3 linked regions of the Immundisolibacter sp. genome follow. The main gene of each other region encodes a partner of the protein of the gene in region 3 in a complex. Links are inferred from orthologs where the notes say so. Each region holds a gene or a part of one and is shown on either strand. Other genes may lie near its edges.

Region 1 (7,213 bases), on a different replicon or contig from region 3:
CAGCCAGCCGGACAGGGCACCCGCCAGGGCTTCGGAGTCGTATTGCTCCCCACGCGGGTCGAGCAGCACCGGCCAGGCACTGTCCGGCAACGCCGCCAGCAGGCGGGCGTCTTCCTGCGCCAGCGCAGCGGCGAGGCCACCTGCGCTGCGCCGGGCCGGCGGGATTTCCTTCAGCTCCACCTTCAGGCGTCGCCCGAAACGGCTCAGATAATCGCCACAGGCGGCGCTGACCCAGGCCGGCGGTCGGTGGCCGACCGCCAGAATCAGCACCTGGCTCACACCCCGTCGCCGGCCTGCTCTGCCTTCGGCCGGCCAGGCCGCGCCGACCACAGGTCCTCGAGGCGGTACAGGGCGCGCGTCTGCGGCAGCATCACGTGCAGCACCAGGTCGACCAGGTCCACCAGCACCCATTCGGCACCGCTGTCGCCTTCCATGCCCAGAACCGGGTAACCGGCGGCCTTGGCGGCGTCGCGGGCGGATTCGGCCAGTGCCCGCACATGGCGGCTCGAGGTGCCGCTTGCCACCACCATGACACTGGTAAGGCTGGTCAGCTGGCTGACGTCGAGCACCGTCACGTCGACGGCTTTGAGTTCTTCGAGGGCGCTGAGCACCACGGCCTGCAGGCCGGCCAAGTCTTGCGGCATGTTTCAGTCGGTATAGAGGTGATGACGGCGAATGTACCGCAGGCAACCGTCGGTCACGAGAAAGTGCACGCTGCGCCCGGCGCGCAGCGCGGCCCGCACGCGGGTGGCGGAAATGTCCAGCGGCGGCAGCGCCTGGCGCCAGACCAGACCCGCCGCCGACCCGGCCAGCGCCTGCGCGCTGTCGGCCCAGCGGCCGGCCACGGCCCGGGCGAGCGCGGGCGGCAGCTCGCGGGCCGGCTCGCCCGGCAAGGGCGGACGCTGCATGACCACCAGGTGGGCCAGCTCGAACAGGTCCTGCCAGCGATGCCAGGTGGTCAGTCCCAGAAAGGCGTCTTCGCCGACCAGCAGGCACAGCGGCCGCCGGCCAAGCTGCATCCGCAGATCGGTCAGCGTATCGACCGTGTAGGACGGCCCGGCACGCTCGAGTTCCCGAGCATCCACGGTCAGTCCGGCCACGCCGCGCACCGCCAGGCGCAGCATGGCCAGGCGCTGGGCGGCGCTTGCCACCGGCTGCGAGCGGTGCGGCGGCACGTGGGCCGGGATCAGGCGCACCTGCGCCAGATCCAGCGCATCGCAGATTTCGATCGCCGCCCGCAGATGGCCGATGTGCACCGGGTCGAAGGTGCCGCCCAGGATGCCGACCGGTCGCAAGCGGCGGCGCCCGCGCACGGCGGCGGCCGTCAGGTGCGTACCTCGCCGTTGCCCAGCACCACCCACTTCTGGCTGGTCAGGCCCTCCAGCCCGACCGGCCCGCGGGCGTGCAGCTTGTCGGTGCTGATGCCGATCTCGGCCCCCAGCCCGTACTCGAAGCCGTCGGCGAAGCGGGTCGAGGCATTGACCATCACCGAGGCCGAATCGACCTCGCGCAGGAAGCGGTCGGCGCGGCCAAGGTCGCGGGTGATGATCGCTTCGGTGTGCGCCGAGCCGTAGCGGGCGATGTGCTCCATGGCCTCGTCCAGGCCGTCCACCACGCGCACGGCCAGGATCGGCGCCAGGTACTCGGCATGCCAGTCGGCCTCGGTAGCGGGCGTCATGCCCGGCACCTGGGCGCGGGCGCGCTCGCAGCCGCGCAGCTCGACGCCTTTGGCAGACAGCTCGGCGGCGATGGCCGGCAGCATGTCCGCCGCGCCGGCTGCCACCAGCAGGGTTTCCATGGCGTTGCACACGCCATAGCGGTGGGTCTTGGCGTTCAGCACGATGCGCCGGGCCATGTCCGGGTCGGCGCCGTCGTCGATGTAGACGTGGCACACGCCGTCCAGGTGCTTGAGCACCGGCACCCGCGCCTGCTGCATGACGGCCTGGATCAGCCCCTTGCCGCCGCGCGGCACGATGATGTCCACGTACTCGACCAGGCCGGCCAGCAGGCCAACCGCCGCGCGGTCGGTGGTTTCCAGCACCTGCACCGCGGTGGCCGGCAGGCCGGCGGCTTCCAAACCGCGGGCGATGCACGCCGCGATGGCCAGGTTCGAGTGCAGCGCCTCCGAGCCGCCGCGCAGGATGCAGGCGTTGCCGGATTTGAGGCACAGCCCGGCCGCGTCGGCGGTGACGTTGGGGCGGGACTCGTAAATGATGCCGACCACACCCAGCGGCGCGCGCATGCGCCCGACGCGGATGCCCGACGGCCGGGCGCGCAGCTCGTCGACCGCACCGACTGGATCGGGCAGCGCCGCGATCTGGCGCAGGCCCTCGGCCATGCCGGCGATGCCACGCGCGTCCAGCAGCAGGCGGTCGAGCAGCGCCTCGTCCAGACCCGCCGCCCGGCCGGCTGCCAGATCCTTGTCATTGGCCGCCCGCAAGGCCGCTTCGCTGCGCTGCAGGGCATCGGCAATCGCCAGCAGGGCGGCATTCTTGGCGCCGGTGCTGGCGCGGGCCATGTGTCGTGCGGCCTGGCGGGCGCGCTGGCCAAGCTGCTGCATGTAAGCGTCGAGTTCCACGGTCAGCTCCGCTGTGGGTGGGCCGAAGATTGGCGGCCGGCCTTTGCTGGCCCGGCCATGCGCAGCGCCAGCGCGGTCAGTGCCTGCCAGGGCTCGACACCGCCGCCGACGCCCTTGTTGGCACGATCGACCTGCGCCGCCTGCGCCAGCAGGCCCTGCCAGGCGGCCGGCGGCCGGCGGCGGGCGGCACGCTCGATCAGCTCGCGCCGCCGCGGCGGCTGGCCAAAGCTGTTGCCGTCGATCAGCCGTTGCAGGTCCTGCGTCAGCTGCCACAGGGCCAGGATGGGCGTCTCGCCGGAATCCTGCAGGTGCGCCAGCGCCCGCGTCAGGCGCAGCCGATCGCCGGCCAGCACCGCATCGGCCAGGTCGCGCGTCGCGTAGCGCGTGCTGTCGCCAACCGCCTGCAGCACGCCGTCACGGTCCAGCGCACCGCCGGGCGGCGCCAGCAGGGCCAGCTTGTCCAGTTCCTGCGCCGCCGCCAGCAGGTTGCCTTCGGTCAGGTCGGCCAGCAGTGCGGCCGCCTGCTCGTCCAGCGCCAGGCCCAGCCCACGCGCCCGGGCCACCAGCCAGCGCGGCAGCGCGGCGACCTCCAGCGGCCAGGCATACATGACCACCCCGGCTCGATCGCAGGCGGCGAACCAGCCGCTGTCGCGCGTGCGCTTGTCGAAACCGTCGCCGGTCAACAGCAGCAGCACGTCCGGCGGCGGCGCGGCGAGGTAGTCACACAAGGCGGCAATACCGTCCTCGGCCAATTTGCCGCTGCCCAGGCGCAGTTCGATCAGCCGGCGCTGCGCGAACAGCGACAGGCTGGCCGCCTCGCCGCGCAGCAGGCTCCAGTCGAAGCCACGCTCGACCTCGTGCACCACCCGCTCGTCGTAGCCGGCTGCCCGCGCTGCGCCGCGCACGGCGCTGGCGGCATCGGCCACCAGCAAAGGCTCCTCGCCGGCCAGCAGGTACACCGGCGCCAGGCCGCGGGCCAGGGCCGCGGGCAGCTGCTCCGGTTTCAGCTGCACGGCCGGCTCAGCCCAGGCGCGCCGCCAGGCGCCGCATGATCTGCTGCACCGCCTGGTCCTGCAGCTCCAGGCGGCCGGCGCTCTGCTCGCTCTGACTGCCCAGCACGTTGGTTTCGTCGTAGCTGACATCGCGCAGCAGCTCGACGGTCTGCGGCGCGACCAGGAAGCTGCCGTCCCGCTTTCGCAGCTCGAAACCGAGCCTGTAGCGCAGCTCGTGCTCGCGCACGCGGGCGTCGGTGCCCACGGACAGCACCCGCGTGTCGAACCTCGGGTTGCTGATCTGCAGCACCGCATCGGCGGCCGTGGCGTCCTCGACCAGACGCACGCCGCGGCTGGCCAGCGTGCGCTGCAGGCGATGGCGCAGGTCGTAGTCGTAGCCCGGCACGTCGATGAACACCGCCCCCACCGTATCGGGCAGCTGGTAGTTGCCGCGCACGTGAAAGCCGCAGCCGGACATCAGCAACAGTGCGGCCAGGGCCGGGAAGAAAAGAAATCGGCGCATGGATCGGTTCACCCGGTGTTCAGTCGACAGTTCAGACAACGATATTGACCAGCTTGCCCGGCACCACGATGACCTTGCGCACCGGCGCCTCGCCCACGAAACGCTGCACGTTCGGCTCGGCCAGCGCCGCCGCGCGCACGGCTTCCTGATCGGCGCCGGCCGGCACCCGCACGGTGCCGCGCAGCTTGCCTGAAACCTGCACTGCCAGCGTGATTTCATCGGCTTGCAGCGCCGCCGGGTCGACCAGCGGCCAGGCAGCGCGCAGCAGCGGGCCCTGGTAACCGAGCTCATCCCACAGGCCGTGCGTGATGTGCGGGACGATCGGCGACAGCAGCCGCAGCAGGATGGACAGGCCTTCCTCGACCAGCGCCCGGTAGCCGCCGCCGGTTTCCGGCACCGGCAGGCGCGACAGCTCGTTCAGCATCTTCATGCCGGCCGACACCACGGTGTTGAACTGGTTCTTGCGAAAGTCGTGGCTGGCCTGCTGCAGACAAGCGTGGATTTCGCGCCGGGCGTCGCGCTGCGCAGCGTCCAGCGCCTGCGCATCGGCGGCCGGCGCGGTCTCCCGCCAGGCGCGAAAATCGGCCGCGAAAGCCCACAGGCGCTTCAGGAAACGATTGGCACCGGCCACGCCCTCGTCGGACCATTCCAGCGCCTGGTCCGGGGACGAGGCAAAAATGATGAACAGCCGCGCCGTGTCCGCGCCGTAGCGATCGATCAGCGCCTGCGGGTCGACCGTGTTGCCCTTGGACTTGGACATCTTGGCGCCGTCCTTGAGCACCATGCCCTGCGTGAGCAGCCGCGTGAACGGCTCGCTGGCGCTGATCAGGCCCTCGTCGCGCATCAGCTTGGTGAAGAAGCGCGCGTACAGCAGGTGCAGGATGGCGTGCTCGATGCCGCCGACGTACTGGTCCACCGGCAGCCAGTGGTCGGCGCGCCGGTCCAGCATGGCCGTGTCCAGATCGGGACAGGCAAAACGCGCGAAGTACCAGGACGACTCGAAGAAGGTGTCGAAGGTGTCCGTCTCGCGGCGCGCCGCACGACCGCAGTCCGGGCAGGTGGTCTCGTAGAACTCGGGCATGCGCGTCAGCGGCGAGCCGCTGCCGTCCACCGTGACGTCCTCGGGCAGGCGCACCGGCAGCTGCGCGTCCGGCACCGGCACCGGTCCGCAGGCCTCGCAGTGGATGACCGGAATCGGGCAGCCCCAGTAGCGCTGGCGCGACACGCCCCAGTCGCGCAGGCGGTACTGCACGCGCCGGGCGCCGATGCCGCGCGCCTGCGCCAGGTCCGCGATGGCGTCGAAGGCCGCCTGAAACTCCAGACCGTCGTGAGGTCCGGAGTTGATCAGCAGGCCCTTGTCGGTGAACGCGGCGTGTTCGACCAGGCTGGCCGGATCGCCGTCGAAACCAGCCGGCGCCACCACCGGCCGGATCGGCAGCCGGTACTGGCGGGCGAATTCCCAGTCGCGCTGGTCGTGGCCGGGCACGGCCATGATGGCGCCCTCGCCGTAGTCCATCAGCACGAAGTTGGCCACCCACACCGGCATCTGCTCGCCGGTCAGCGGATGCACGGCGCGAAGGCCCGTGTCGACGCCGAGTTTTTCCTGGGTCTGCAGCGCCGCCTCGCTGGTCTCGCGGGGTTTGAGTTGGTCGATGGCGTCGGCCAGCGCCGGGTTGCCGGCCGCCACCTGCTGCGCCAGCGGATGCTCGGCCGCCACCGCCATGTAGGTGGCGCCGTACAGCGTGTCCGGGCGCGTGGTGAATACCTTCAACTGCCCGTAGCCGGGCACCTCGAAGCTCAGTTCCATACCCACCGAGCGGCCGATCCAGTTGCGCTGCATGGTCTTGACCGGCTCCGGCCAGTCCAGGCCGTCCAGGTCCGCCAGCAGTTCGTCGGCATAAGCGGTGATGCGCAGGAACCACTGCGGAATCTCGCGCCGCTCGACCAGCGCCCCGGAGCGCCAGCCGCGCCCGTCGATGACCTGCTCGTTGGCCAGCACCGTCTGGTCGACCGGGTCCCAGTTGACCGCCGCCAGCCTGCGGTAGGCCAGGCCTTTCTTCAGCAGGCGCGTGAACAGCCACTGTTCCCAGCGGTAGTACTCGGGCCGGCAGGTGGCGATCTCGCGCCGCCAGTCATAGGCAAAGCCCAGGCGCTGCAGCTGCGCGCGCATGTGGGCGATGTTGTCGTAGGTCCAGCGGCTGGGCGCGATGCCGCGCTGGATGGCGGCGTTCTCGGCCGGCATGCCGAAGGCGTCCCAGCCCATCGGCTGCAGCACGCGCCGGCCCTGCATCATCTGAAAGCGCGCCAGCACGTCGCCGATGGTGTAATTGCGCACGTGGCCCATGTGCAGCGCACCGGACGGGTACGGAAACATCGACAGGCAGTAGAACTTCTCGCCCGGCCCGTCGTCGGCCGCCGCGAAGGCGTGGTGTTCCTGCCACCAGGCCTGTGCCTGGGCTTCGACCGTGGCGGCGTCGTACTGGCGATTCATGAAGGACTGCGCAAGGGCGGCAAAAAAAGACCGCCGATTATAGCCGCCGGCCCGTGCCCGCCCGGCCCCGCCACCCGCCGACCAGACACAGCGCCAGGCACAGCAGCGTCACCGGCATCTCGCCGAAGCGCGCGAACGGCGTCAGGCCCCGCCGCGGCAGCAGCTCGCCGCGCAGCACAGTCGGCTCGAAAGGCGCCGCGCGGGCCGTGACCCGGCCGCGGTGGTCGATGATGGCGGTAACCCCCGTGTTGGTGGCGCGGGCAATCGGTCTGCCCAGCTCACGGGCCCGCATGCGGGCGATGTCCAGGTGCTGCGGCGGGGCGGTGGAATCGCCAAACCAGGCGTCGTTGCTGATGTTGATGAGCCAGTCGGCCGCCGCGCCGGCGCGCAGTTCCTGCGGAAACAGGATCTCGTAACACACCGACGCCGCCACCCGCGATTCGCCGATCCGCAGCAGCGGCTGGCCCGGACCACCGGTCGAGAAATCCGACATCGGCACCGCCAGCAGGTCCAGCACCGGGCCGATCTGGCGCTGCAGCGGCACGTACTCGCCAAACGGCACCAGGTGCCGCTTGCGGTACTCGCCGCCCGGACCCGTCAACTGCACCAGGGCGTTGTAGTAGCGCCCG
Region 2 (7,185 bases), on a different replicon or contig from region 3:
GTCACGCACGTCTCGCGCTTCGTCGACGAGCGCCTGAACCGCACGCCCAACCGCCACGCGCCCTACGTCGGCGAGAACGCCTTTGCCCACAAGGGCGGCCTGCACGTGTCGGCGGTCGAGAAAGACCCGCGCAGCTACGAGCACATGGCGCCGGAGCGGATCGGCAATCACCGCAAGATCCTGGTCTCCGACCAGGCTGGCCGGGCCAATGTGCTGGCGCTGCTGGACGAGGTGGGTCTGACGCTGGCGGCCGACGATCCGCGCGTCGGCCAGCTGGTCGAGCAGGTCAAGGCGCGCGAGCTGCAGGGTTATACCTACGATGGCGCCGAGGCCAGCTTCGAGCTGCTGGCGCGCGGGTTGCTGCAGGGCCTGCCGCGGTATTTCGAGCTCGACAGCTTTCGCGTCATCGACGAGCGGCGCTGGGTTGACGGTCGGCTGGTGACGCTGTCGGAGGCCACCATGAAAGTGCGCGTGGCCGGCCAGGTGCACATGACGGTGGCCGAGGGCAACGGCCCGGTCAACGCGCTGGATCTGGCCCTGCGCCAGGCGCTGCTGGCGGCCTACCCGACCCTGGCCGGGCTGCAGCTGACCGACTACAAGGTGCGGATTCTGGAATCGGGCGCCGGCACCGGGGCGACGACGCGCGTGATGCTGGAGTGCAGCGACCCCAGCCGGCGCCGCTGGACCACGGTGGGCGCCTCCACCAACGTGATCGAGGCGTCCTGGCAGGCGCTGTCGGATGCCATCACGTACAAGCTGTGGCACGACGGCGTAAACGCCTGAGAACGAGTACGAAGGACTTCTGTGGGAGACCCGCCCGCGGGCCGAATGAGCGGGGCGCCGGTAGTTTGATTCGCGGCGGGGGTGCCGCTCTCACGGTCGGTTGCCTATACCTTCAGCAGATGCTCGCGGTAGTGGCGCAGTTCGCGGATCGAGTCGTGGACGTCTTCCAGCGCCAGGTGCGAGGAGCGCTTCTTGAATGAGGCGGCCACCTCAGGTGCCCAGCGCAGCGCCAGTTCCTTCAGCGTGCTGACGTCAAGATTCCGGTAGTGGAAATAGGCTTCCAGCTCGGGCATCAACCGGGCCAGGAAGCGGCGGTCCTGGCAGATGCTGCTGCCGCACATGGGCGATTCGTTGCGCCCCACGTGGCGGCGCAGGAAGTCCACCGTCTGGCGCTCGGCCTCGGCCAGCGTGATGGTGGAGTTGCGGACCCGCTCGACCAGGCCGCTTTTGGTGTGCTGGCGGGTGTTCCATTCGTCCATGCCGGCCAGCATCTCCTCCGGTTGCTGGATGGCCAGCATGGGTCCCTCGGCGATGACGTTCAGGTCCGCATCGGTGACCACGGTGGCGATCTCGATGATGCCGTCCCAGGCCGTATTCAGGCCGGTCATTTCGAGGTCTATCCAGATCAGGGAGCCGGCTTTCGGGGGCATCAGGTATCCAGCGGGGCGGGTGACGCGGACGATTAAACGCCACGCGCAACCGGGGGGCAAACGAGGGGGCGCGGACTATAGCATGCCGGTTCGTGGCGTCCGGCGCACAAGGAAACGCTGCGCTCTTTGGCGTTGCCCGCAGCGCCGGGACGCGCTGCCAAAATCAGCGGCTGTAGGAGCCCGGCTGCGCCGGGCGATCCTCGCGCAGGGAAGCTGCGCTGACCTGGTTTTTCCAGGTGGCGGGCGCTGAGAAATCCAGGATGGATTTATTCAGCGCTCCATCAGGCGCCGTAGTCGCGCCGGCCCAGCAGCGCCTGGCGCAGCGTGCCGCCGTCGACGAATTCCAGGTCGCCGCCCATCGGCACGCCGTGGGCGATGCGCGTGCTGCGGATGCCGCGCGCGCGGGCCAGTTCCGCGATGTAGTGGGCGGTGGCCTCGCCCTCGACGGTGGGGTTGGTGGCCAGGATCAGTTCCTGCACCTCGCCGCTGTCCAGGCGCGTCGTGAGGCGGTCCAGCTCCAGTTCTGCGGGGCCGATGCCGTCCAGCGGCGACAGGTGGCCGTGCAGCACGTAATACAGTCCCTGGAAGCCGCTTGCCTGGTCGATGGCCTGCACGTCGGCCGGGCTTTCCACCACGCACAGCAGGCTGTGGTCGCGCCGCGGCGAGCTGCACACTGCGCAAACGTCCTGTTCGGTCAGGTTGCGACACTGGCTGCAACGGCCGACCCGCTCCATGGCCTCCAGCAGCACCTGCCCCAGCCGCCGGCCACCGTCGCGGTCGCGCACCAGCAGGTGGAAGGCCATGCGCCGGGCCGACTTGGGGCCGACGCCCGGCAGGCGCTGCAGGGCCTGCGTCAGTGCCTCGATAAGTCCCTGGGCCACGACGCCGTCGGATCAGAACGGCAGGTTCATGCCGGGCAGCTTCATGCCGCCCAGCGCGCTGTTCATGTGTTCCTGCGTGGCCTGTTCGACCTTGCGCAGGGCGTCGTTGACGGCGGCAGCGACCAGGTCTTCGAGCATGTCGCGATCGTCGCCGAGCAGGCCGGGGTCGATGCTGACCCGCCGCACCTGGTGGTTGCAGCTGATGGTCACGGTGACCAGCCCGCCGCCGGCGGCGCCGCTGACTTCGATGCCCGCCAGCGCCTGCTGCGCCTTTTGCATGGCCTCCTGCATGCGTTGGGCCTGTTGCATGAGCTGATTCATGTTGCCTTTCATGGGCGTTCCTCGTGTTCGTGGCGAGTGCCGAGTTTAGCGGGCGCGGCCCGGCCCGGGCGGCCTAATCGGTGCGGCCCAACCGGGGCGGCCTAATCGGCCGCTGCTTCAGAGCCGTCGATGATGCGCGCATCGAGTGTGTCCATCAGGCCGCGCACCAGCGGGTTGCTTTCCAATGTGCTGCGAGCCTGCGCCTGGCGCTCGGCCGCGGCGCGGGCCGATTGCTGCGCCGGCGTGTCGGCCGCGGCGGCCTGGTCGCTGAAGTCCACCCGTGCCGGCTGACCGATCAGGCCCGACAGGGCTTCGGTCAACGCTTGCCGGGTCGCCGGCGTGAGCAGGCCCCGGCTGCGGGCGTCCACTGCCAGCTCGAAATGGTTGTCCCGACGTTGCAGCAGCGCGCAGTGTTGTGCCAATTGATTGGCAGCCCCGCGCAGGCCGAGCTGCGCGGCGAGTGTGGCCCAGTCGTCGAGGGCTGCGGTCGGCTGCCGCGCGGTCGTTGGCGCTGCCGGTTGCCGGGGCGGCTCGATGGCCGCTGACGCCGCCGGTACGGGCCTGGCGGTTGGTCTTTCAGCCGCTCCCGATGTCCGGACCGTCGTCGCTGGAGCCGTCGACACCGGCGCGGGGCGGCTTGCCGGCGGCGCTGCCGGGGCGGCCTTTTGCGGTTCCGGCCGCCGCGTGGGCGCGTCCTCGCCGCCGTCCGGGCGGAACACCAGCAGGCGCAGCAGCAGCATTTCAAGGCCGCTGGCCGGGTCCGGCGCCAGCGGCAGGTCGCGGCGGCCGATCAGCGCCATCTGGTAGTAGAGCTGCACGTCCTCGGCGGCGATGCGATGGGCGAGTGCATCGACCACCGCCGGGTCGGCATCGGCGGCCAGACTGGCGCCCGGTACCGCCTGGCACAGCGCCACCTGGTGCAGCAGGCGCAGCAGGTCGTCCAGCACGGCGGCCGGGTCGGCGGCCTGGGCGTTGGTTTCGGCCAGCGCCGCCAGCAGGGCCGGGCCGTCGCCATCGGCCAGGGCGTTCAGCAGCCGCACGGCATGGCTGCGGTCCAGCGTGCCCAGCATGGCGCGCACCGCATCGGCATGCAGTTCGCCGCCGCCGTGCGCCAGCGCCTGGTCGAGCAGGCTCAGCGCGTCGCGCATGCTGCCGGCCGCGGCGCGTGCCAGCAGTTCCACGGCGGCCGCATCCGGCGCGATCTGCTCGGCCAGCAGCACGCGTGTCAGTTGTCCGCCGACCTGCTCCGGCGTCAACGCGCGCAGGTTGAACTGCAGGCAGCGCGACAGGATGGTGGCCGGAATCTTCTGCGGGTCGGTGGTGGCCAGCAGGAACTTGATGTGCGGCGGCGGTTCTTCAAGGGTCTTGAGCAGCGCGTTGAAGCTGCTCTTGGAGAACATGTGCACCTCGTCGATGAGGTACACCTTGTAGCGGCCCTGCGTGGGCGCGTACTGGACGTTTTCGAGCAGGTCGCGGGTGTCGTCGACGCCCGTGCGCGAGGCGGCATCGACCTCGATCATGTCCATGAAGCGCCCGGCGTCGATGGCGGTGCAGGCCGCGCACTGGCCGCAGGGCTCGACGCTGACGCCCTGCTCGCAGTTCAGCGCCTTGGCGAACAGGCGGGCGACGGTGGTCTTGCCGACGCCCCGGGTGCCGGTGAACAGATACGCGTGGTGCAGGCGATCGCTGGCCAGGGCATTGGTCAGGGCGCGGCGCACGTGCTCCTGACCGACCATGTCGGCGAAGCGGCGCGGCCGCCACTTGCGGGCGAGCGCCTGGTAGCTCACAAGACGCACGCAAACATGAGGGCGGCGGAACCTGCCAGCCGGGCCCCGGCGCCTGAATCGTTCGCTACCGTTGCTCCCTTCCGGGCCTGGCGGGGTTCACGAGCTATCACCGCGGGGAGACTGACAGGCCCGCCATTGAACCGAACACATCGACAGAACTGGCGGAGAGGGAGGGATTCGAACCCTCGATACGCTTTTGACGTATACACACTTTCCAGGCGTGCTCCTTCAACCACTCGGACACCTCTCCGGGAATCGGCCCCGGCCATGAGGAGCATCGAGTACGGCCGGATGGCGGCGCGGCAGACCCGCGCCAAGATCAACTCACGCGCGAGTAGTACTCGACGACGAAGTTTTCCTGCACCTCGAGCGGGATGTCGGCGCGTTCGGGCATGTGCCGGAAGGTGCCGGTCATCGTGCTGGCGTCCATGTCCAGGTACTCGGGCAGGCTCAGCGACGGCGACTGCAGGGTCTCCACGATCACCGGATGCTGGCGGCTGCCTTCGTGCACGCCGATCACGTCACCGGGACGCAGCGGGTAGCTCGGAATGTCCACGCGCCGGCCGTTGACCGTGATGTGGCCGTGCTTTACCACCTGGCGGGCGGCCGGGATGGTCGGCGCGAAGCCGAGGCGGAACACCACGTTGTCCAGGCGCGATTCGAGCAGCGCCAGCAGGTTTTTGCCGGTGTCGCCCTTGCGGCTGGCGGCGGCCTTGAAGTAATTGCGAAGCTGACGCTCGCCAAGGCCGTAGTTGTAGACCAGCTTCTGCTTCTCATCCAGGCGCAGGCGATAGTCGCTGGGCCGGCCGCGGCGGGCGCCGTGCTGGCCGGGCGGGTTGGCGCGCACGCCGTCGGTCTTGCGGGTAAGACCCGGCAGCTGCTGCTGAAAACGCCGTACAACCCTGAGCCGGGGACCGGTATACCGTGCCATCGATGCTGTGTCCTGACCTGAAAAAAACGCCGGGCGGGTGCCCGGCGGTTCAAAAACAAGGGGGCTATGTTACCCGCGCCGGCGTGTGGGTTTCAAGCCGCCGCTGCTGCGCACCGGCCGGCTGGCCGTCGCCGGGCGCACGGACACGCTGGCCAGCTCGGCCGCAGTGGCCTCGCGGTACTGGCCACGGCCGAGCGCGCGCGGCAGCTGCAAGGGCCCGAAGCGCACCCGCAGCAGCCGGCTGACGACGATGCCCTGCGAGGCCCACAGGCGGCGCACCAGGCGATTGCGGCCCTCGTCGACGGTGACGTTGTACCAGTGGTTGCGCCCCTCGCCGCCGCCGTCGGTGATGATCACGAAGCGGGCCGGACCGTCCTCCAGTTCCACGCCGGCGCGCAGCCGCTCCAGCATGGCCGCGTCCACGTCGCCATTGACGCGCACCGCGTATTCGCGCTGCAGGTGGTTCGAGGGGTGCATCAGCCGGTTGGCCAGGGCGCCGTCGGTGGTCAGCAGCAGCAGGCCGGAGCTGCTGATGTCCAGGCGCCCGACGCTGATCCAGCGCCCGGTCGGCAACGGCGGCAGGCGGTCGAACACGGTCGGTCGGCCCTGCGGGTCGTGGCGGGTGCAGACCTCGCCTTCCGGCTTGTGGTAGATCAGAAGCCGTGTCTTGGCCGGCGCCGCCAGCGTGACCGGCTGGCCATCCACGGTGATGCGATCGGCGCCGGTCACGCTCTGGCCGAGCACCGCCGGCTGATCGTTGACGTGCACGCGCCCGGCGCGGATCCAGTCCTCGATCTGCCGCCGCGAGCCCAGGCCCACCTGCGCCAATACCTTGTGCAGCCGCTCGCCGGCGGGTGGATGCTTGCGCTCAGTTGGCATGGTCGGCCGCCTCCGGCGGCAGCATTGACAGTTGCAGATCGCCCACCCGCTCATCGTCGGGGTTGGCCAGGTCCGCCAGCGCCGGCAGTTGGCTGAGGCTGCGCAGGCCGAAGTAGTCCAAGAAGGCCTTGGTGGTGCCAAACACGGCCGGCCGGCCCGGTACCTCGCGGTGGCCGAGCACGCGCACCCAGCCGCGGTCGAGCAAGGATTTGATCATGCCGCTGCCCAGCGTGACGCCGCGGATGTCCTCGATATCGGCGCGCGTCACCGGCTGGCGGTAGGCGATGATGGCAAGCGTCTCGAGCACCGCGCGCGAGTAGCGCGGCGCCCGTTCGGCCAGCAGCGGCGCCACCGCCGCGGCATGCACGGCGCGCACCTGGTAGCGGTAGCCGCTGGCGGTGTGCACCAACTCCAGCGCACGGTCCGCGCACTCCAGGGTTAGCTGGTCGATGGCGCGGGTGATGTCGGCGCGGGTTGCCGTCTGGCCTTGCGGCAGCAGGCGCTGCAGGCGCTCCACGTCCAGCGGCTCGCTGGCCACCAGCAGGGCCGCCTCGATGACGCGCAGCAGGTCCATCAGGCGGCCGGGCGCAGGTAGATCGGTCCGAAGGCCTCGGCCTGGCCAAGCTCGATCAGGCGTTCGCGCACCAGTTCCAGGATGGCCAGGAAGCTCACCACCACCCCGGCGCGGCCCTCGGCCGGCTGCAGCAGCGACAGCAGGGGCGTGAACTCACCGGCCGTCAGGCGCTGCAAAATCAGGCTCATGCGCTCGCGCACCGACAGCGGCTCGCGGCGCACGTGGTGGTGCACCTTGAGCGCGCCGCGGGCCAGCACTTCGGTCATCGCGCCGAGCAGCTCGGCAAGGCTGACCTGCGCCTCCGGCGCCGGCTGGTCCAGCTCCGGCAGCGCCACCGAGAGCGGCAGCACATCGCGGCCGAACTGCGGTCGCAGCGCCA
Region 3 (7,287 bases):
TGCTGCTGGTGGATGACATCCAGTTCCTGGCCGGCAAGGAGCGCTCGCAGGAAGAGTTCTTCCACGTGTTCAATTCGATGCTGGAGAGCAAGAACCAGCTGGTGATGAGCTGTGACCGTTATCCGCGCGATATCAAGGGCCTGGAAGACCGCCTCAAGTCCCGCTTCGGGTGGGGGCTGTCGGTTGCGGTCGAGCCGCCCGACATGGAAACCCGCGTCGCCATCTTGCTCAGCAAGGCCGATCTGGCCAAAAAGACCGTGCCCCAGGACGTGGCGTTTTTCATCGCCAAGCGGGTGCATTCCAATGTGCGAGAGCTCGAAGGCGCACTGCTGACGGTCATCGCCTATGCCACGCTCACACATGCGCCGATCAGCCTGGAACTGACTCGCGAGGCCTTGAAGGACATCATCAAGGCGCAGGATCGACAGGTGACCCTAGAGTCCATCCTCAAGGCGGTAGCCGAGTACTACCGGCTGCGCGGCAGCGACCTGACGGCTCGCAGCCGCAAGCGCAACTTCGTTCGCCCGCGCCAGGTCGGCATGGCGCTGGCGAAGGAGCTGACCTCCTGCAGCCTGCCGGAAATCGGCGCGGCGTTCGGGGGGCGAGATCACACCACGGTGCTGTACGCCTGCGAGCGGGTCACGGAACTGCGCCGCGACGACGAGTCGATCGCCGCGGACTACATCAATCTTCGACACATCCTGACCAGCTGAAAACCTGTGGATAAGCCTTGGACAGCGGGTCGGGAAAGCGTGGTCAACGGCGGCCGTCAGGGACTGTTAACCGTGTCTGTTGCTTTTTTTACATCGCCAAAACTAAATTCAACTCATTGATGTAAATTGATTATTTTTAGTTACCCAGTTTTCCACAGCGCTAATACTAATAAGCTTTAAATATTCAATACATGGAACTTAATCGAGGTCGACCATGAAGATCAGCGTGGAACGCAACCAGCTTCTGACACCCCTGCAGGTTGCGCATGCGGTGGTCGAGCGCCGCCAGACGCTGCCGATCCTGGCCAACGTGCTGCTGACCGCTACCGAGCACGGGTTTCGTCTGTCCGCGACCGATCTCGAGGTCGAACTGTCGGTTCCCGGCACGCTCGACAAATGCGTGGCTCCCGGAGCAACGACGCTGCCGGCGCGCAAGCTGCTCGACCTGTGCCGTGCCCTGCCCGACGGTACGCTGCTGACGATCGACGCCAGCGGCGATCGGGCCACGGTTCGCGCCGGTCGGTCCCGATTCAGTCTCAGTATCCTGCCGGCGGCGGAGTTTCCGGGTATTGATGTCACGGCGGATGAGCTGGTGCTCGAATTGCCGCAGCGGGATCTGCGACGTGCCATCGAGGCAACACACTTCGCCATGGCGCAACAGGACGTGCGCTATTACCTGAACGGCATGCTGTTCGAAATCAATGCCGGCAAGGTGCGGCTGGTGGCGACCGACGGTCATCGCATGGCGATAACGGAGTTGCCGCTCGAACTGGCACCCGAACTGAATCGGCGCATCATCGTGCCGCGCAAGACAGTCATCGAGGCCCTGCGGCTTTTGAGTGATGACGAGAGCCCTGCGCGGCTGTGTGTCGGTGTGGATCACCTGACCTTGTCGGCTGCGGACATCGTGTTCAAATCCAAGGTGATCGACGGCAGTTTTCCTGACTACGAGCGGGTGGTGCCCCGCAATCAGGACAAGGTGCTCGATATCGACCGTCTGGCCTTGCGCGATGCCCTGAACCGCGTGGCCATTTTTGCGAACGAAAAGTACCGCTCCGTGCGCCTGCAGCTGGAACCGAATCTGTTGCGACTTTCGGCAAACAATGCGGAAAACGAAGACGCCGAGGACGAACTTGAAGTCGATTACGCCGGTGCCAGCCTTGAAATCGGTTTCAACGTCAGCTACCTGATCGATGTGCTGACGGCCCTGCGCAGCGAGTCGGTGCGGCTGCACCTGTCGGATCCGGGCAGCAGCTGCCTGCTGACGGAGCCGGCCGGCGGGTTCAATCGCTACGTCATCATGCCGATGCGGCTGTAGAGGAAATCGATGCGGTTGTCGCGACTCATCGTTCGCGATGTGCGCAACCTGGAAGCGATCGACTGGTGTCCGGCGCCGGGGCTCAACGTGCTGGTGGGGCCAAACGGTGGCGGCAAGACATCCTTGCTCGAGGCGATCCATCTGGCTGCAGTCGGGAGGTCGTTTCGAACACGGGATACAACGCAGGTCGTTCGGCGCGGGACCTCTGGCTTGAATGTCAGCGCGTGGTTCGATGACGCCGACGGACGCGAATTGCATGTCCGTCTGGATCGGGACGCGGCCGGTACGCGGATGCGGTTGGATGGGCGGCCGCTCAAGGCGGCATCGGAGCTGGCCCGGTTGCTGCCGGTTCTGGCGCTGTCCCAGGATGGGGTGCGGCGGTTCAGGATTGGATCCGGCGAGCGGCGCTCGGTGTTGGATTGGGGCTTGTTTCACGTGGAACCGGGATTTCACGTGACCTGGGCGCGGTATCACGCGGCCCTGGCGCAACGCAACGCAGCGCTTCGCGCCAGACAGCCGGCATCGCCGTGGTTGGATGTGATGGGCGAGGCCGGAGAGTCGATCAGTTCCTGCCGGGCAGCGTATGTCCGCAGGCTGCAGGCCTGTGTCGATGTGGTTTGCCAACGACTTCAGCTCGACTTTGGTGTGACGCTGGATCTGCAACGTGGCTGGCGTGATGGCGTGACCCTGGCCGAGTACTGGTTCGAATCCGAAGACAGGGACCGCGGTCTTGGCTACACTTCCGGTGGGCCGCATCGGGCAAATCTGCTTGTGCGCACCGAACAGAAGCTGGGCCTGGAGCACCTTTCGTCCGGGCAGATCAAGTTGCTTTATTTGATTTTGCGGCTGGCGCAGCTTGAGGATTTGCTGAAGCTGAAGCCCGAGTCGCAACCCCTCATTTTCTTTGACGATCTTGCCGCCGAGTTGGACGGCCGTCACCTGAGCGCCGTGCTGGCGGCTTTGGCGAGTCATCAGCTGCAGCGTTTCGTTACCTCTCCGGTCTTGCACGCCGAACTTACCGCCGATGTCGGCGCCGTGTTTCACGTGGAACGGGGCGCGCTGGTGCAGGCATCTTTCCGAGACTCCCATGACTGACGAACACATTTACGACTCTTCCAGCATCAAAGTACTGAAAGGCCTCGATGCGGTCCGCAAGCGTCCCGGCATGTATATCGGTGACACCGATGACGGCAGCGGGCTGCACCACATGGTGTTCGAGGTGGTGGACAACGCAATCGACGAAGCCCTGGCCGGGCACTGCAGTCACGTGAAGGTCGTCATACACAGTGACGGGGGCGTCAGCGTCGAGGACGATGGTCGCGGAATCCCCGTGGATATCCATGCCGAGGAAGGCTGCTCCGCGGCGGAAGTGATCATGACCACGCTCCACGCCGGCGGGAAATTCGACGACAACTCCTACAAGATTTCCGGCGGTTTGCACGGCGTCGGAGTCTCGGTGGTGAATGCACTATCCGAGTACCTGAAGCTGACCATCCGTCGGGACGGCAAACTGCACGAGCAGATCTACCGCGACGGCGTGCCACAGGCTCCGCTTGCGATCGTGGGCGACGCAGACTCGACCGGTACCAAGGTCTATTTCCGCCCCAGCCCGGTGGTATTCACCGACGTCGAGTTCCACTACGACATCCTGGCGAAACGCCTACGGGAACTGTCGTTTCTGAACTCCGGCGTACGCATCGAACTGAATGACGAACGCGACGACCGGCAGGAGGTTTTCGAGTATGTCGGCGGCATCAGCTCGTTTGTCGAGCATCTGAATCGCAACAAGACACCGCTGCACCCGACGGTGTTCCATTTCCTGGACCAGCGCGGCGATGTGGGGGTCGAGGTTGCCATCCAGTGGAACGACTCCTACCAGGAGACGATGTTCTGCTTCACGAACAACATTCCGCAACGGGATGGCGGCACGCATCTGGCCGGCTTTCGAACCGGTCTCACGCGTACGCTGAATCAATACATCGAAAAGGAAGGTCTGGCCAAGAAGGCCAAGGTCGAGACGGCCGGCGAGGACATCCGCGAGGGCATGACCTGCGTTCTGTCGGTCAAGGTGCCGGACCCGAAATTCTCGTCGCAGACCAAGGAAAAGCTGGTTTCATCCGAGGTCAAGGGCATCGTCGAGGCGGCCATCGCCGACAGGTTCAGCGATTTCCTGCTCGAGCATCCCGCCGAGGCGCGCGCCATCGTGTCCAAGATCATCGATGCTGCGCGGGCGCGCGAGGCGGCCCGGCGGGCCCGCGAGATGACCCGCCGCAAAGGCGTGCTGGATATCGCAGGGCTGCCCGGCAAGCTGGCCGACTGCCAGGAAAAGGACCCGAGCCTGTGCGAGCTCTACCTGGTCGAGGGTGATTCTGCCGGAGGCTCCGCAAAACAGGCCCGCGACCGGCGTTCGCAGGCCATTTTGCCGCTGAAGGGCAAGATCCTGAACGTCGAGAAGGCCCGGTTCGACAAGATGCTTGCGTCAGCCGAAGTCGGCACCTTGATCACGGCGCTCGGCTGCGGCATCGGCCGCGAGGAATACAACCCCGACAAGCTGCGTTACCACCGCATCATCATCATGACCGACGCCGACGTGGATGGCGCACATATCTGCACCTTGCTGCTGACGTTCTTCTATCGGCAGATGCCCGAGTTGATAGAGCGTGGTCATTTGTACATAGCCCAGCCTCCGCTGTATCGGGTCAGGAAGGGCAAACAGGAGCGTTACCTCAAGGACGACCGCACGCTGAACCTGTACCTGTTGGAACTGGCGCTGCAGAACGTGGCCCTTCATCCGTCACAGGATGCGCCAGCCCTGCCGGTGGAGGATTTCGAAGCCCTGGCCAAGGACTACACCGCCGCGCTGGCCTTGATCGAGCGTGCCAGCCGGCGCTTTGACCGGCGAATCCTGGATGCGCTTCTGGGGTTGCCGCGCGTGACCGAGGAACGCCTGCAGGACGCATCCGCGATGACGGCTCTGGCGGCGGGCCTGGAGGCTGCGCTCGCGGGCGGCTCCACGCGCTTTACCGCGCGCTGGCAGATCGCATCCGACGGTGCGCAAGGCGCGCTGCAGGTTGAGCGTCACGAGCACGGCGTGCGAACGACGTTTTCCCTGGGACAGGCGTTCTGGCACTCGCCCGAATATCGCGGCATCGGTGTGATGGCAGAGCGCCTGGCTGGCCTGATCGGGCCTGGCGCCACGCTGCGGATTGGCGACACCAGCCGCCCGGTGGCGCGTTTTGGGGACGCCCTTGAAGCGCTGCTTGCCGAAGGTCAGCGCGGGGTCAGTGTGCAGCGCTACAAGGGGCTCGGCGAGATGAATCCCGAGCAGCTATGGGAGACCACCATGGATTTCGCCACCCGGCGCCTGCTTCGGGTGCGGGTGGAGGACGTGGTGGCGGCCGATCAGATGTTCACCACCCTGATGGGCGATGAAGTGTCGCAGCGGCGCGAGTTCATCGAAACCAACGCGCTTGCCGTGGCCAATCTGGACGTGTGAGGTCCAGGCACTGCGCGCTGGCCATCGGTGCGGTGGCCAGTGCGCAATGCCCGCCGATCACTGCCTGGGCAGCCTTCAGGCGGCGCTTTCGGCCAGCTCCGGCGCCGGTTCCCGATAGCCGCAGGCCTTGTCGGGGCACAGTTTCTCGACGCCGCGCCGCTTGGTGGTCTTGATGGTCATGATGGCGTGTCCGCACTTCGGGCACGGCTGGGCCAGAGGCGGATCCCAGACGGCGTATTTGCAGTCCGGGTAACGACTGCAGGAATAAAACAGCTTGCCGTAGCGGGACTTGCGCTCCATGAGCGTGCCCTGTTTGCAGTCCGGGCAGCCGATGCCGGTGTCCTTGGGCTTGTTCAGGGGCTCCACGTGCTTGCAGGTGGGGTAGTTCACGCAGCCTATGAAGCGCCCGTAGCGACCGCGCTTGTAGGCCAGATCGCCGCCACACTCCGGACACTTGCGGTCCAGAAGCTCCAGTGGCGGCTCCGGCTCGCCGGTGGCCGGCTTGATGTCGCGCGTGTACTTGCACTCCGGATAGGCGGTGCAGCCGATGAAGTTGCCCCGCTTGCCAAGCCGTATCGCCAGCGGCTTGCCACATTCGGGGCAGGCCTCGTCCAGCTGCTGCTGCGTGACGTCCCGCCGCGCGACCGAGGTTTCGGTCTGCACCACTCGCTCGTGGAACGGCTGCCAGAAGCGCTCCAGCACCGGTACCCACTCCGCCTCGCCGCGCGACACAGCGTCCAGTTCGTCCTCCAGGCGGGCCGTGAAGTCGTAATCGACGTACTGGGTGAAGAACTCGGTCAGAAAGCGGCTGACCACGCGACCGACGTCGGTGGGCATGAAGCGCTTGCCGTCGAGCTGCACGTATTCGCGCTGCTGGAGCGTAGTGATGATACTGGCGTAGGTCGACGGCCGGCCGATGCCGAATTCTTCCAGCGCCTTGATCAGGCTGGCTTCGTTGAAGCGCGGCGGCGGCTCGGTGAAGTGCTGGTTCGCCTCGAGCGCGCGCAGTTCGACCAGCTCGTCCAACTCCAGCGCCGGCAGATTCGCATCGGCCTGCTCACCATCCTCGCGGTTGTCGTAAACGGCCAGGAAACCCGGCTCGCGCACCGTGGAGCCGGTCGCCCGCAGCAGCGTCGGCTTATGGCCGGGTGGGCACAGGTCGACCGCCACGGTGTCGATCACCGCCGGGTTCATCTGACAGGCAATGGTGCGGTTCCAGACCAGCGTGTAGAGCTTCAGCTGGTCCGCGCTCAGGTACGCGCGCACCGACTCGGGCGTGCGCGCCGCGGAGCTGGGCCGGATCGCCTCGTGGGCCTCCTGTGCGTTCTTGCTCTTGGTCTTGAACACATTGGGCGACTTGGGCAGCGTGTCGCTGCCAAATCGCTGGGCGATGAGCTCCCGGATCTCGGCTACCGCTTCCTGCGCCAGGCTGGTGGAGTCGGTACGCATGTAAGTGATCAGGCCGACCGGGCCGCTGCCGATGTCGATGCCCTCGTACAGCTGCTGCGCGATGCGCATCGTGCGCTGGGCGGTGAAGCCGAAGCGCTTGGAGGCTTCCTGCTGCAGGGTGGAGGTGATGAACGGCGGGCCGGGGTTGCGCTTGCGCGAGCGGCGGGTGATGGCGGCTACCTGCAGCCGGCCCTGGGCCTGCTGCTCGATGGTGCTGCGGATCAGCCCGGCGCGCTCGGCGTCGACCACGCTGAACTGTTCGATCTTCTCGCCTTCGAACTGCGCCAGTTTGGCGGCAAAGGCGGCCTTGC

The links.
Region 1: the proteins of dnaN (region 3) and holA are in contact, whole or in part, in a cryo-EM structure (PDB 8GIZ), measured with the Escherichia coli proteins. The link is inferred for Immundisolibacter sp. from one-to-one orthologs.
Region 2: the proteins of dnaN (region 3) and dnaX are in contact, whole or in part, in a cryo-EM structure (PDB 8GIZ), measured with the Escherichia coli proteins. The link is inferred for Immundisolibacter sp. from one-to-one orthologs.

Annotation. Positions count from the first base shown.
Region 1 is NZ_JACIZD010000004.1:39,218-46,430, forward strand. Bases 1,587-4,491 are described here. They hold holA (DNA polymerase III subunit delta), read right to left. Parts: upstream 3,592-4,491; coding sequence 2,581-3,591; downstream 1,587-2,580. Other genes in these bases: H5U26_RS07795 (glutamate-5-semialdehyde dehydrogenase), read right to left, coding at 1,587-2,560; lptE (LPS assembly lipoprotein LptE), read right to left, coding at 3,599-4,093; leuS (leucine--tRNA ligase), read right to left, coding at 4,125-4,491. Outside these bases: 23S rRNA (pseudouridine(1915)-N(3))-methyltransferase RlmH, read right to left, coding at 1-279; rsfS (ribosome silencing factor), read right to left, coding at 276-644; nadD (nicotinate-nucleotide adenylyltransferase), read right to left, coding at 648-1,295; more of H5U26_RS07795, read right to left, coding at 1,325-1,586; more of leuS, read right to left, coding at 4,492-6,584; lnt (apolipoprotein N-acyltransferase), read right to left, coding at 6,622-7,213. UniProt on the Escherichia coli protein: Part of the beta sliding clamp loading complex, which hydrolyzes ATP to load the beta clamp onto primed DNA to form the DNA replication pre-initiation complex.
Region 2 is NZ_JACIZD010000003.1:193,145-200,329, forward strand. The notes cover bases 2,085-4,961. They hold dnaX (DNA polymerase III subunit gamma/tau), read right to left. Parts: upstream 4,432-4,961; coding sequence 2,737-4,431; downstream 2,085-2,736. Other genes in these bases: recR (recombination mediator RecR), read right to left, coding at 2,085-2,314; H5U26_RS06925 (YbaB/EbfC family nucleoid-associated protein), read right to left, coding at 2,327-2,647; rpsD (30S ribosomal protein S4), read right to left, coding at 4,742-4,961. Outside these bases: cimA (citramalate synthase), read left to right, coding at 1-783; orn (oligoribonuclease), read right to left, coding at 888-1,433; more of recR, read right to left, coding at 1,715-2,084; more of rpsD, read right to left, coding at 4,962-5,353; SMC-Scp complex subunit ScpB, read right to left, coding at 6,222-6,806; H5U26_RS06960 (ScpA family protein), read right to left, coding at 6,806-7,185. UniProt on the Escherichia coli protein: Part of the beta sliding clamp loading complex, which hydrolyzes ATP to load the beta clamp onto primed DNA to form the DNA replication pre-initiation complex.
Region 3 is NZ_JACIZD010000001.1:325,651-332,937, reverse strand. Bases 1-2,979 are described here. They hold dnaN (DNA polymerase III subunit beta), read left to right. Parts: upstream 1-927; coding sequence 928-2,031; downstream 2,032-2,979. Other genes in these bases: recF (DNA replication and repair protein RecF), read left to right, coding at 2,047-2,979; dnaA (chromosomal replication initiator protein DnaA), read left to right, coding at 1-713. In the rest of the region: more of recF, read left to right, coding at 2,980-3,126; gyrB (DNA topoisomerase (ATP-hydrolyzing) subunit B), read left to right, coding at 3,119-5,527; topA (type I DNA topoisomerase), read right to left, coding at 5,603-7,287. UniProt on the Escherichia coli protein: Confers DNA tethering and processivity to DNA polymerases and other proteins. Acts as a clamp, forming a ring around DNA (a reaction catalyzed by the clamp-loading complex) which diffuses in an ATP-independent manner freely and bidirectionally along dsDNA.